DNA from 3 places in the Bacillus sp. URHA0034 genome. Region 3 is predicted to be linked to each of the others. Evidence: predicted binding sites of a transcription regulator. Region 3 holds the regulator's gene; each other region holds the start of a gene.

Evidence for each region. The regulator LexA, encoded in region 3, represses DNA repair genes until DNA is damaged. The targets are predictions, from matches to a motif close to CGAACATATGTTCG.
Region 1: the regulator LexA is predicted to act here: its motif matches at 2,679-2,692, upstream of ACZ9EE_RS25010 (Y-family DNA polymerase).
Region 2: the regulator LexA is predicted to act here: its motif matches at 1,520-1,533, upstream of uvrB (excinuclease ABC subunit UvrB).

The regions. Positions count from the first base shown of each region.
Region 1 covers NZ_JBWCDK010000002.1:4,776,194-4,780,681, reverse strand. Annotated here, with positions in the region: gene ACZ9EE_RS25025 (alpha/beta hydrolase) at 1-707, shown strand, start outside; gene ACZ9EE_RS25020 (CDGSH iron-sulfur domain-containing protein) at 792-998, shown strand; gene ACZ9EE_RS25015 (YolD-like family protein) at 1,040-1,375, opposite strand; gene ACZ9EE_RS25010 (Y-family DNA polymerase) at 1,394-2,653, opposite strand; gene ACZ9EE_RS25005 (YqzH family protein) at 2,795-2,986, shown strand; gene ACZ9EE_RS25000 (SNF2 helicase associated domain-containing protein) at 3,241-4,488, opposite strand, start outside.
Region 2 covers NZ_JBWCDK010000002.1:3,753,575-3,758,062, reverse strand. Annotated here, with positions in the region: gene uvrB (excinuclease ABC subunit UvrB) at 1-1,380, opposite strand, end outside; gene ACZ9EE_RS20035 (CsbA family protein) at 1,653-1,892, opposite strand; gene panF (sodium/pantothenate symporter) at 1,969-3,420, opposite strand; gene ACZ9EE_RS20025 (YhdT family protein) at 3,417-3,701, opposite strand; gene ACZ9EE_RS20020 (GlcG/HbpS family heme-binding protein) at 4,091-4,488, opposite strand, start outside.
Region 3 covers NZ_JBWCDK010000002.1:1,038,860-1,043,347, reverse strand. Annotated here, with positions in the region: gene ACZ9EE_RS07090 (methionine gamma-lyase family protein) at 1-825, shown strand, start outside; gene ACZ9EE_RS07085 (MerR family transcriptional regulator) at 997-1,374, shown strand; gene glnA (type I glutamate--ammonia ligase) at 1,411-2,745, shown strand; gene lexA (transcriptional repressor LexA) at 2,847-3,470, opposite strand; gene yneA (cell division suppressor protein YneA) at 3,632-3,952, shown strand; gene ACZ9EE_RS07065 (YneB family resolvase-like protein) at 3,965-4,488, shown strand, end outside.

The sequences.
Region 1 (4,488 bases), 3.7 Mb from region 3:
CACTGCTTGTTGAACCACACCAGACGAATCGGTATGTGATTATTTCTCATGGTGTCACGGAAAATAAAATCAACTCCATTAAATATGCAAATCTTTTCTTAGAGCGCGGCTTTAATACCTTAATTTACGACCATCGCCGTCACGGACAATCGGGAGGAAAAACAACGAGTTTTGGCCACTATGAAAAGTTCGATTTAAAAACCGTTGTTGATTGGCTGAAGCAGGAAATCGGTCCTCAGCTTGAACTCGGGATTCACGGGGAATCGATGGGTGCTGCTACCATGCTTTTGTATGCCGGACTATTAGAAGATGGGGCCGATTTTTACATTGCGGATTGCCCCTTCTCTGATTTCAAGCAACAGCTCGCCTATCTTATCAAAAAAGACTTTAAAATCATCCCGGGCCTCTTACTGCCAATTGGGGATGCATTTTTACGCCTGCGTGACAAATATTCGATACGGCATGTTTCTCCGATTACGGTGATCGAAAATATTAAACACCCCGTATTGTTTATCCATAGTAAAAAAGATGATTTTATTTTGCCCTCTATGTCTAAGGATTTATTTGAGCAAAAAAAAGGTCCAAAAATGCTTTTTATTGCGGAGAATGGACGTCATGCTCAGTCTTTCAATGAAAATCGCGCTGATTATGAACGGGCTATCGATGAGTTTTTGCAAAAATATGTCGACCATGCACTTCCAAGCTAAATTTATGATTATATTCTGGTTGCTTTTCCTTGTAATTCCATTTATTCTCATTGTTAAGACGAATTTTTATAAGGGGTGCTTAACATGTCAAAGGTTCAAATAAAGGTCAATGATAATGGTTCACTTAGAATTACCGGTGATGTGGAATTACTTGATGGCGAAGGCAATGTATATTCTACTAAGCCATCCTTTTCTCTCTGCCGCTGTGGTTTGTCTAATAATAAACCATTCTGCGACGGCTCTCACAAAGGAAAGTTTGAATCACAAGTTAGAGTGAATAAGGAAGAATAGATAATTTGGGCGGCTTTCTGCTAAGCCGCTCTTTTTATATGTTACATATCAGTTAACCGAATATCAGCAATATCGGGAATCCGTATCCGGTGCACCTCTTCAAAACGGTCCACCACATGAAGCTTTTGCGTTAATTCATCCCAATAATGGATTTTACCAATAACCATTTCATAGTTTTGATTTCGATAATGAGTAATCGTAACAAACTGGTTAAACTCAATTGCTTCAGACAAGGTTTCGTTCATTAGCTCTAGCTGCTGCTCATCCATTTCCTTTTTCTGCTCGTATCGATCTTCTTTTACCCAATCCCTAAGTAATTTGACGTGTTCAGGAAGCATCATCGACGTCCATTTGATTTTTCCGCGGTCACGAATCATAGGTATTTCCTTCTTTCATTACATTTTATGTCCCCCAACCAATGTGGCTCGATGTTTAGCCGTTCCAGCAGCCGTATAGGAAACAGCCCGGAGCAAAGAGCCTGACCCAAAACGCCTGCGGATTGAATCAACCACATACCCAAGCTCCCGTCTCTTAGACGCCCCCATGTCAAACAAATCAAGCTGCATTTCCCGGTCGTCGACAATATTTCCAATCGCGATTGAAATTTGCCTTACGGTTTTTCCACTATAATGTTCTTTAAATAATTGGAGGCAGACACGATAAAGCTCCATTGTTACATTTGTTGGCTGCATGATGGTTCGAGAACGATGAAAGCCGCCGCCAAATTCATCTTGACTATAACCCACTCCGAGACTAATCGTTCTTCCCGCTTTCCGATGGGTGCGTGCTCTTCTGGCAACCTCTTCACATATTTCTAACATGACAGCCTTGATCTCCTCTTCCTCTTTATAATCCCTTAACAAAATTTGACTCTTCCCAAAGCTGATTTGTCCTTGGATAATCGGTGCTCCTAAATCGGATAGGTCAACTCCCCAAGCATGATAATAAAGCTGGTTTCCCATAATCCCGAATTTCTTTTCCAGCTTTTCTAAATCATAACGGGCCAATTGACCAACGGTAAAAATACCCATGCTATTTAATGTTTTTTCAACGCGTCTGCCGATTCCCCACATTTCTCGCAGTGGTGACACATTCCAAAGTTTGGTCTGAACATCTTCATATGTCCATTCAGCGACCCCTTTTTTCTTGGCATCAAGGTCAAGGCAAAGCTTTGCTAATAACATATTAGGTCCAATACCAACGGCACATGGCAGCTGAAATTCCCGCTCAATATCCTTTTTTATTTTTTCGGCAATTGTATAGGCATCCCCCCACAGTTGAACAGCACCATCAACTTTAATAAAGCTTTCATCGACACTATAGACATGGATTGCTTCCTTTGGAACATAGCGGTTAAATACACGGGTAATTTCCGTTGAAATCCGTAAATAAGTAGCCATTTTGGGCTCGACAATTTTAATCCTGGGGTCATCCGGTATTTCAAACAAACGTGAACCCGTTTTAATGCCAAACTCCTTTTTTAAGCTCGGTGAAGCCGCAAGCACGATACTCCCCTGCCGCTTTTTCTCACCCACAACGGCCAAATAGCAATTCAAAGGGTCAAGACCTTCCATAACAGCGGAACAGCTTGCATAAAAACTCTTCATGTCCACACATAAAATTTTACTTTTCGGCATCGCGCTGTAATCAATCATGACGTTTCCCTCACAGTTTTATTATCGAACGTTTGTTCTTTATTCTATTCATATTTTAAGGGAATATGCGTTCGTATTCAATGGAAATTTTTGAGCGGTTTCCCATCGAGAAAAACGTTATAATGAAGGTGAGGTGTCGTGATGGAGAAAAAACTAGTCATCAAAATGATCAAAAATTGTTTTAAACAATATTACGAAACGGATTCCATCCCGGTAAGCGAACAGGATTTGGAACAGTTAACGGATCGGATTCTTGAATGGAAAAAGGGCGAACCCGGAGCGGATTTGTATGAGGTTGTAAATGATGTCGTCTATGAATTTTTAACGAATTAACAAGAAGAAGGTGTCCCAGAAGTATAACTTTTAGGGCACCTTCTTTTTTATGCATTAAACTAGTCTGTTGATTTCCGCTCCAGGCGCGAGCGGTTCGCGGGCGGTACGGGGAGCCTCCTTGTCGCTTCGTTCCTGTGGGATCTCCCCTGCCCCGTACTCCCGCAGGAGTCATCGCGCCTTCCGCTCCAATCAACAGAGTGTGAAAAAATATTCATCAACTACCTTTTGGGCCACCTCTTCCAATTATTTCTATATTAGGATAAGATTTCACGAATATCTTCTTCGGTTAAAAGGGAATTTTTCTGATCATCAGAAGAATGAATAATTTCTTCAATCAGGTGCCGCTTTTTATCCTGAAGTTCACTGATTTTCTCCTCAATAGTCCCACGGGTCACAAGCTTAATAACTTGGACAACATTTTTTTGACCAATGCGATGGGCCCGGTCGGCTGCTTGGTCCTCAACGGCAGGATTCCACCAAATATCATACAGAATGACCGTATCAGCCCCTGTCAAATTGAGGCCTGTCCCGCCGGCTTTCAATGAAATCAAGAAAAAGTCCCGTTCACCTTCATTAAAACGACGGCAGATTTCTACTCTTTCTTGAGAGGGAGTTTGACCATCCAGGTAGAAAAAAGACAGTCCCATCATGCTCAAATTTCGCCCTATTAGTCCAAGCATTTTGGTAAACTGTGAAAAAATCAGGACCCGGCGTCCGGACATCCGGGACTCTTCCACAATTCTGAGCAGCATATCCAATTTTGCAGAACTCCCTTTATAACCGTCAACAAACAGGCCTGGATGGCAACAAATCTGCCGCAAACGAGTTAAACCAGCGAGAATTTTTATCCGATTTTTCCTAATCGTCTCCTTATCAAGATGCTTCAACGTATCCTCCCTTAATTTCGCCAAATAAGCCGCATACAGCTTCTTTTGGTCTGGAAGAAGCTCCGCCATTTCTAGGGATTCGAGCTTTTTAGGAAGCTCAGAAGCTACATCCTCTTTCATCCTCCGCAGCAAAAAGGGGCGCACTCTACGAGCAATCTTCTTCTTGGTAAGATGGCTAAATTCTCTTAGTCCCTTAAATAATTCAGGAAAGACAACATGAAAAATCGACCACAATTCTTCTGGTGTATTCTCAACCGGTGTGCCGGTGAGAGCGAAGCGATAGTCGGACCTAAGCCTTTTTACACTCCTTGCCGTTTGCGTGACTGGGTTTTTAAAAGCCTGCGCCTCATCAAAAAAGATCGTGTGAAAGGATTGTTTCTCATACCATTGAATATCCCGGCGCAAGAGCGGATAGGAGGTGATCAGCACATCTACTTCCATAGCCTCACTCTGAATCCTATTCCTTTCCCGCTGATTACCATCCACTACAACCGATTGTAGTTCAGGAGCAAATTTCATTATTTCATTTAACCAGTTGTAGGATAAAGAGGAAGGACAAACGATAAGAACTGGCTGTTTTCGATCCCGAATAGAGGTAAGCTCTGATACAATAAA
Region 2 (4,488 bases), 2.7 Mb from region 3:
GTCCTCTGACATTTTTTTCGTTAAGGTCGTCACGAGGACACGTTCATTTTTCTTAACTCGGTCCTGTATTTCCCCAATCAGGTCATCAATTTGCCCTTCAATCGGACGAACCTCAATCGTCGGGTCGAGCAAACCTGTCGGACGAATGATTTGCTCGATCATCTCTGGTGTATGTTCAAGCTCATATGGTCCAGGTGTGGCCGATACAAATATCGCATTGTGGACATGCTTATCAAATTCTTCAAAGGTAAGCGGCCTGTTATCGAGTGCAGATGGGAGGCGGAAGCCGTGGTCGACTAATACCTGTTTTCGCGCCTTGTCACCATTAAACATACCCCTGATTTGCGGTAAGGTAACATGCGACTCATCGATTACCAGCAGGAAATCTTCCGGAAAATAATCTAGCAATGTATACGGAGTTGAACCCGGCGGCCTTAATGTCAAATGGCGGGAATAGTTTTCGATTCCTGAGCAAAAGCCCATTTCCCTCATCATTTCTAAATCATAGCGTGTACGCTGTTCAATCCGTTGTGCCTCAAGCAATTTATCTTCCGCTCTCAATTCGGCAAGCCGTTCCTCTAGTTCTTTTTCAATATTTTCGATGGCTACCCGCATTTTCTCTTCGCGTGTTACGAAGTGGGAGGCCGGGAAAATGGCAATGTGCGAGCGTTCGCCGATAATTTCACCTGTTAAGGCATCGACTTCGCGAATCCGGTCAATTTCGTCCCCAAAAAATTCAACACGAACGCAGTGTTCATCGCGGGAAACGGGGAAAATCTCGACAACATCACCGCGGACACGGAAAGTTCCTCGTTTAAAATCAATATCGTTTCGTTCATATTGAATATCTACGAGGCGATGCAGGAGTTGATTGCGTTCGATTTCCATCCCAGTCCGGAGAGATACGACCATCTCGCGGTACTCTTCCGGCGAACCGAGACCATAGATACAGGATACACTGGCAATGATGATGACATCTTTCCGTTCAAATAAGGACGAGGTCGCCGAGTGGCGCAGTTTATCAATTTCATCATTAATACTGGCATCTTTTTCAATGAAGGTATCGGTTTGCGGTACATACGCTTCCGGCTGATAGTAATCATAGTAGCTGACGAAGTATTCAACCGCATTGTTTGGAAAAAAATCTTTGAATTCACTGTATAGCTGACCGGCCAGCGTTTTATTATGGGCGATCACAAGGGTCGGTTTGTTCACTTCTTTTATGACGTTCGAAACGGTAAAAGTCTTCCCTGTTCCGGTCGCACCAAGCAACGTTTGATGACGTTTATTGTTTTTAATTCCTTCCACTAACTGGCGAATCGCTCCGGGCTGGTCACCTTGTGGAGAGTACTTTGAAACTAATTCAAATTGATCATTCACAATTTATTTCCTCCCGTAAAAAATATCACACTCAAGCTTTCATTCTGTCTATGATCCGGGATCGTGCTAGGTAGGTAGATTCTCGAAATTTGCATATTAACATTCTACCACAATCCCCCAAAAACAAACCAATAATATGCGAACGAATATTCGTTTTTTAAAAAAATAAAGCGGAAGCGTCCTGTAGCTGGCGATTAACCAAAGTACAAAGAACGATTAAATCATAAAAAAGCCTGCCGGTTTCCAGGCAGACTTACAGGGATGACTAGGTTCTAGCTATTTTTAACTGCGCGCGGTTTCATTTTGGCTGCCAGCCAGAAACCAGCCGTAAGCGAAAAGGCATCAATAACAATCAGGTAAAAGGTATCGGTGTAGCCTTTATAGACCGATGCTGCAATGAGCGCAACAGTTAAAACAAGGCCGACAACGCGATTGTAAGCGACCCGTGAAAAAAGCAATACAAGTAATCCAGGCATTGTGAGAGCAGAAAATATTCTAATGATCTCAAACATGGGTACACCTCATTTATAAATCTCGTTAATTATTAATTCTAAAAACTAATCAACAAAATTGCAACTAAAATATCCCTTAAACCCTAGCCCTCTCAAGATCGGCCACGGCTTTTTGCTGTGATACTAGACTAACTATTATAAATCCGAGTAGTGACAACACAATTGGCAGGACAACCGTATGCAGTCCAAAGGCATTCGGATAAAAACGATCCAATAGAATATAAGAGCCCATCCCAATAATCATCGACGTAATCGCTCCGTACTTATTACCTTTATTCCAATACAAGCCTAAGACGACTGGCCAAATAAACACAGATTCCAGTCCGCCAAACGAAAATAGATTCAGCCAGACAATTAAATCAGGTGGACTTAATGCGAGAATAATAACTATAATCCCAATAATGGCGGTTACACTGAAACTCACCTTTTTGATTTGTTTGTCCGCAGCATCGGGCTTGATGTAATTCAAATAGATATCCTTTACCAAAGCTGAGCTCACCAAGATCAGCAAAGCATCGACTGTTGACATAATCGCAGCCATCGGGGCCGCCAGCACAATCCCGGCTACAAACGGCGGCAATACTTTCATGGATAACAGCGGCATAACTGTATCCCCAATTGTCACTCCCGGTAGCACGGGGCGGGCAAACACACCAATCAAATGCATCCCCAGCATAATAAAGCCGACGACAATCGTCCCAATAATAATCGCAGAATGCATCGCTTTTGAGTTTTTATAGGACATCGCCCGGACCGTGATTTGCGGCAGTCCGACAACCCCAACGCCAACCAAAATCCAAAACGACGAAACGTAGGCCGGGGTTAAATTATGCTCGGCACCAAACGGGCTGATGAGATTCGGATTCTCCGCTGCTAAATCGGAGATGATGTTTGAAACGCCTCCGCCTGCTTTAATCGTCGCAATCAAAAGAATCAGCGTTCCCACAAACATCACCACACCTTGAACCGTATCGGTGAGCGCAACCGCACGAAAGCCCCCGACAATAACAAACACAAGTACAGAAAAAGCAAAAATCAGTAAGGCTGTTGAATAAGGCATGCCCGTCAGCGATTCCACCAGGCGCGCTCCGCCAATCCACTGTGCTGTCATCGATGAAAAAAGGAAAATAATAATACTTGCCGCTGAAAGAATCACAACCGTCTTACTTTTATATCGTTCTTTTAGAAAATCGATTAAGGTGATTGCCTTATACTGGCGGGCCACAATCGCAAATTTCTTTCCTAGGACCATTAACGTAAAATAACCGGTTACCAGCTGTGAGGTTGCGAGCAGCACCCACCCCAGCCCTTGAGTATAGGCAATGCCAGGACCGCCGATAAAACTGCTGGCACTTCCGTAAGTGGCCACCATCGTCATCGCGAGGATGAACCCGCCCATTTGCCGTTCTCCTAAGAAATACCCTTCTAAAAAAGATTCGGATTTGAGTACCAATCTGTTTGACCAAATCCCCACGGCAAATATAATCAATAAGAATAAAATCAATGGTGTAATAACAGCCCAGTTCACTTGTGTTCCTCCTCATTTACTTCAAAGGGTATATCCTGGAAAAAATACTTTACTGTTAAAATTACAAGAACAGTCATGATGATGGAGCCGAGAATGCAGCTGTAAAAGAACCAGGCCGGCAGACCAAACACGTATGTATAATCTTTGATATTGACAGAACCAAGCCCATAGGCGAAGCCAAACCAAATGATAAAATTAATAATCACAAGAATAACGCCAATTAGTGCTTCTTTATGGGCAATCTTAAAACGCTTGTCCAGAGAATCCACAGATTTTTTCACCCTTTTTCACCCCTAGTATGGATCTATATTTAGTTTAAATTTTTACCAAGTTAGAACATTTTACCACAAACACAGAAAAAACCTTACAAACATGCGTGTTAAAATCTTTTTTTAGGCTGTGTCATATTTTATTGTTGATTTAGAAAGAGAAAATAGCCGCCGTGAAAGGCGGGCATTCGGTATTGTGCTAACGAACACTTGTTAGTTCCGCAAGGTAGAAGCAAGGGAACCGATTGCGCTATCGTACCCTTTAGCGGAATGGCTTGTCGCTATTATTTTCCGTTTTTAGTTAATTAAATGCCTGCTCCCCCGCCGTAGACTAGCAAAAAAAGAGGTCGCCGGGTAGACGAACTTCTCTTTTGTACTGCTATCCTATTCCTACTACGCGTTTACCAAAACGTCCGAGCGGTACCCGTGGGAGGATTCACATGCGCAGCGGCGAACGCTTGAACGGCGGCATTGGCCACTTCCATGTCTTGCGCGATGGTGCCTCCGGCGACGCCGATACCACCGACGATCATACCTTCGCGGACGAGTGGGATGCCGCCTCCCAAGATGGTGAGCCTCCCTTGGTTCGTCGTGTTGACCCCATAGTGTTGACCGCCGGGAAGCGCCGACTGGGCTAAGTTAGCCGTGGGCATTTGCATGGCTACACTCGTCCAGGCCTTCCCCTTGGAGATGTCGATTCCGGCGATCCGGGCATGGTCCATCCGGTGGAAGGCGACCAAGTTCGCCCCGGCGTCGACGATTGCGATATCGAAGGCGAGTCCCATTTGATGGGCTTTCT
Region 3 (4,488 bases):
GAAGAGGGGGCGATTAATTGGGATGAAGTTGCTGGAAAAATAAAGCCAAACACCAAAATGATTGGAATTCAGCGCTCAAAAGGGTATGCCACCAGACCATCGTTCACGGTAGAGGAAATCGGTCAAATGATCTCCTTTGTCAAAGAAATAAAACCTGATCTTGTCGTTTTCGTTGATAATTGCTATGGTGAATTCGTAGAGGATCAAGAACCATGTCATGTTGGGGCAGATTTAATGGCCGGCTCATTAATTAAAAATCCTGGGGGCGGACTTGCGAAAACAGGCGGGTACATCGTTGGAAAAAAACAATGGGTAGAGGCCTGTTCTTACCGAATGACATCTCCTGGGATTGGGGCCGAGGCTGGTGCTTCCCTTTATAGCCTTCAAGAAATGTATCAAGGTTTCTTTCTCGCGCCGCATGTGGTCGGTCAGGCATTAAAGGGGGCAGTGTTTACGGCCGCTATGCTGGAGCAATTGGGGATGAATTCCTCACCTAAATGGGATGCCAAAAGAACGGACCTCATTCAGTCTGTACAATTTGATGACCGTGATAAAATGGTTTCTTTCTGTCAGGCCATTCAATTTGCGTCGCCGATTAACTCCTATGTTACACCATATCCAAGTTATATGCCTGGCTATGAAGATGATGTAATTATGGCTGCAGGAACGTTTATCCAAGGAGCCAGTATTGAATTAACAGCAGATGGCCCGCTAAGGCCTCCGTATGTGGCCTATGTCCAGGGCGGTTTAACGTATGCCCACGTTAAAATGGCGATCTGTTTAGCCATTGACCAATTAGTGGATAAAGGATTAATAAGCCTTTGATAGGACAATATAAAAAACAGAAAAATACAAGTTGTTCAAAATATTCTTTAAAAATCGTGTAAGAAAATCTTACATAACATTGACATCTTTTCTTACACGAAATATAATAGCATTATGATTTACCAGTAAGGGAGGAGAAATTTGGTGAGTGGAAAAGAAATTCGTCGTTCCATGCCATTGTTTCCTATCGGGACCGTCATGCAGTTAACAGAGTTAACCGCAAGGCAAATCCGCTATTATGAAGAACACCAATTGATTTCTCCAGCAAGAACCGAGGGAAACAGACGTCTATTTAGTCTAAATGATATTGATAGACTATTAGAAATAAAAGACTTAATTGACCAAGGTGTGAACATGGCTGGGATCAAGCAATTGTTCATGGTCAAGGAGCAGCAGCAATCAAATATAGTAGAGAAACAAACTGAAAAAGCCAAACAAGATTTAACAGATGAACAACTTAGAAAGCTTCTCCGCAATGAATTAATGCATACAGGCAGAAACAATCGATTTACATTACGCCAAGGCGATATGTCTCGATTTTTCCATTAAAGTTAATCATTCTTTTTTAAAATAGGGGGAATTAAAATGGCAAAGTATTCAAGAGAAGACATCCAACGGATGGCGAAAGAGGAGAACGTAAAATTTATTCGACTTCAATTTACCGACATTCTTGGAACCATTAAAAATGTTGAGATTCCAATTAGCCAATTGGAAAAGGCACTTGATAACAAAATGATGTTTGACGGTTCTTCCATTGAAGGATTTGTTCGTATCGAAGAATCTGATATGCTTTTATATCCAGACCTTAGCACATGGGTAATTTTCCCTTGGACTGCTGAAAAAGGAAAAGTGGCTCGTTTAATCTGTGATATCTATACTCCAGAAGGCAAGCCTTTTGAAGGTGACCCTCGTAATAACTTAAGAAGAGTATTAAAAGAAATGGAAGAACTCGGATTCACTAACTTCAATCTTGGACCTGAGCCAGAATTCTTCTTATTCAAATTAGACCAAAAAGGCGAACCAACTTTAGAACTTAACGACCAAGGCGGATACTTTGACTTAGCTCCAACTGACTTAGGTGAAAACTGCCGTCGTGATATCGTTCTTGAGCTAGAAGAAATGGGCTTTGAAATTGAAGCTTCCCACCACGAGGTAGCTCCTGGACAACACGAAATCGATTTTAAATATGCTGATGCATTAACGGCTTGTGACCAAATTCAAACGTTCAAGCTTGTTGTAAAAACAATTGCTCGTAAACACGGCTTACACGCTACCTTTATGCCAAAACCATTATTCGGTGTAAATGGATCAGGTATGCACTGTAACCTTTCATTATTCAAAGACGGCCAAAATGCATTCTTTGAGCCAACTGGAAATCTTGAATTAAGTGATACAGCTCGTCAATTCATCGCTGGTATCCTTAAGCACGCTCCAGCATTTACAGCGGTAACGAACCCAACTGTAAACTCTTATAAGCGTCTAGTACCTGGTTACGAAGCACCTTGTTATGTAGCATGGTCTGCTAGAAACCGTTCACCACTTATCCGTATTCCTGCATCTCGCGGCTTAAGCACACGTGTAGAAGTACGTAGTGTGGACCCAGCAGCAAATCCATACCTTGCAATGGCTGTTCTATTAAAAGCAGGTTTAGACGGAATTAAAAATAAATTAACTCCTCCAGCTCCAGTAGACCGCAACATCTATGTAATGAGCAAGGAAGAGAGAATCGAAGAAGGCATCATCGATCTTCCAGCAACACTTGCGCAAGCAATTGATCAATTAAGTGCTAATGAAGTAATTGTTTCTGGTTTAGGAGAGCACATCTTCGAACACTTCGTTGAAGCAAAAGAAATCGAGTGGGATATGTTTAGAACCGTCGTTCACCAATGGGAACGCGATCAATACATGAGCACATACTAAAAACATGAAAAGGCCTTGGCGCTCCGGCGGCAAGGCTTTTTTATGTTAGGTAAAGCATGCAAGTCAAACAGAAAAGAGAACTGAAATCAGCTCTCTTGGTTTTAATGAATATGACGATAAACCCCAATCACTTTCCCTAATATTGAAACATTTCGTAAAATGATCGGATCCATCGAAGAATTTTCCGGCTGCAAGCGAATGTAATCTTTCTCCTTAAAGAATCTCTTACAGGTTGCTTCATCATCCTCAGTCATCGCGACGACAATTTCCCCATTATTTGCAGTCTGCTGCTGCTTGACAATTACATAATCTCCATCAAGAATGCCTGCCTCTATCATACTTTCACCCATGATTTCTAGCATAAACACCTGCTCATCTGCAGGAGCCAGGCTTTCAGGAAGTGGAAAATATTCTTCGACATTCTCGATTGCTGTGATCGGCATACCTGCCGTTACCTTACCGACTACAGGAACATTGACCACTTTATTTCTAGGAATCTGTGCCGCTTCATCCGCATCTAGTATTTCGATCGCTCTTGGTTTAGTAGGGTCTCTTCTAATTAGGCCTTTACTCTCTAAGCGTGCAAGGTGACCGTGAACCGTAGAACTGGATGCAAGTCCCACTGCTTCACCGATTTCCCTAACAGAAGGTGGATACCCCTTACTTTTGACCTCGTCCTTGATAAATTCCAGGATATCTTGCTGTCGTTTTGATATCTTTACCATGATAAAATGCACCTCGCCTGGTTAATGTTGTCTTTATTATAGCATGTTGTATCCTGCTATACAAACATAAGTTCGAGAAAATGGTTGACAGCAAACAAATGTTCGGATTATAATGAAATCAATTCAAAAGAGAACATATATTCTTATAAGAGGTGCGAAACATGAAAAAATTATGGAACCAATACTCGTATGCTATTACTCTTATTCTTTTAAGCTGCACATTAGCTTTCGTCTTATTATTAAACCATCATTCTGATGAACAATATGTAAAAGTAACTATTTCTGAAGGAGATACACTATGGAAGATTTCTGATCAATTTGAGGGTCAGCATTCTCTATCACACAAGGAATTCGTAAGCTGGGTCAAAAAACATAATGAAAATATCAAGGATCAAATCTATCCTGGTGAAGAAATTGTAATTCCGGTAAGTAAAAACGAATCTTCCAATCCAACACAACTTGCAAGTGCACCAAAGGAATAGAAAGGAAATAGAATGAAAGCCATTATATACTGTCGTGTCAGTACCAATAAAGAAACACAGGAAACATCTTTAAAACGCCAGGAAGAAGAATTAATCCAGCTAGCGAACCATTGTGGATTCGAAATTGATTCCATCATCAAAGAACAAGCAAGTGGTTATGATTTTGAAAGAGATGGAATTCTAGAGGTATTGGAGCGAATAAAGGAACCACAGGTTCAGGCATTGTTAATTCAGGATGAAACACGACTTGGAAGAGGGAATGCTAAAATTGCTCTCCTGCACTGTATTATAAAAGAAGGAATTCAACTTTATAGTATTTCTCATAATGGTGAATTACAACTGTCTGAATCAGATTCTATGGTATTAAAAATAGTCAGCATTGTAGAAGAATATCAGCGTAAGCTGCATAATGTAAAAATAAAACGAGGCATGAAACGAGCTGTAGTCCAAGGATATAAGCCGGAAAAAAACTTAAAAAATCTTGGTCAATCCTCCGGCAGGGAGAAAATCGACGTTCCAATTGAACAAATTATCCG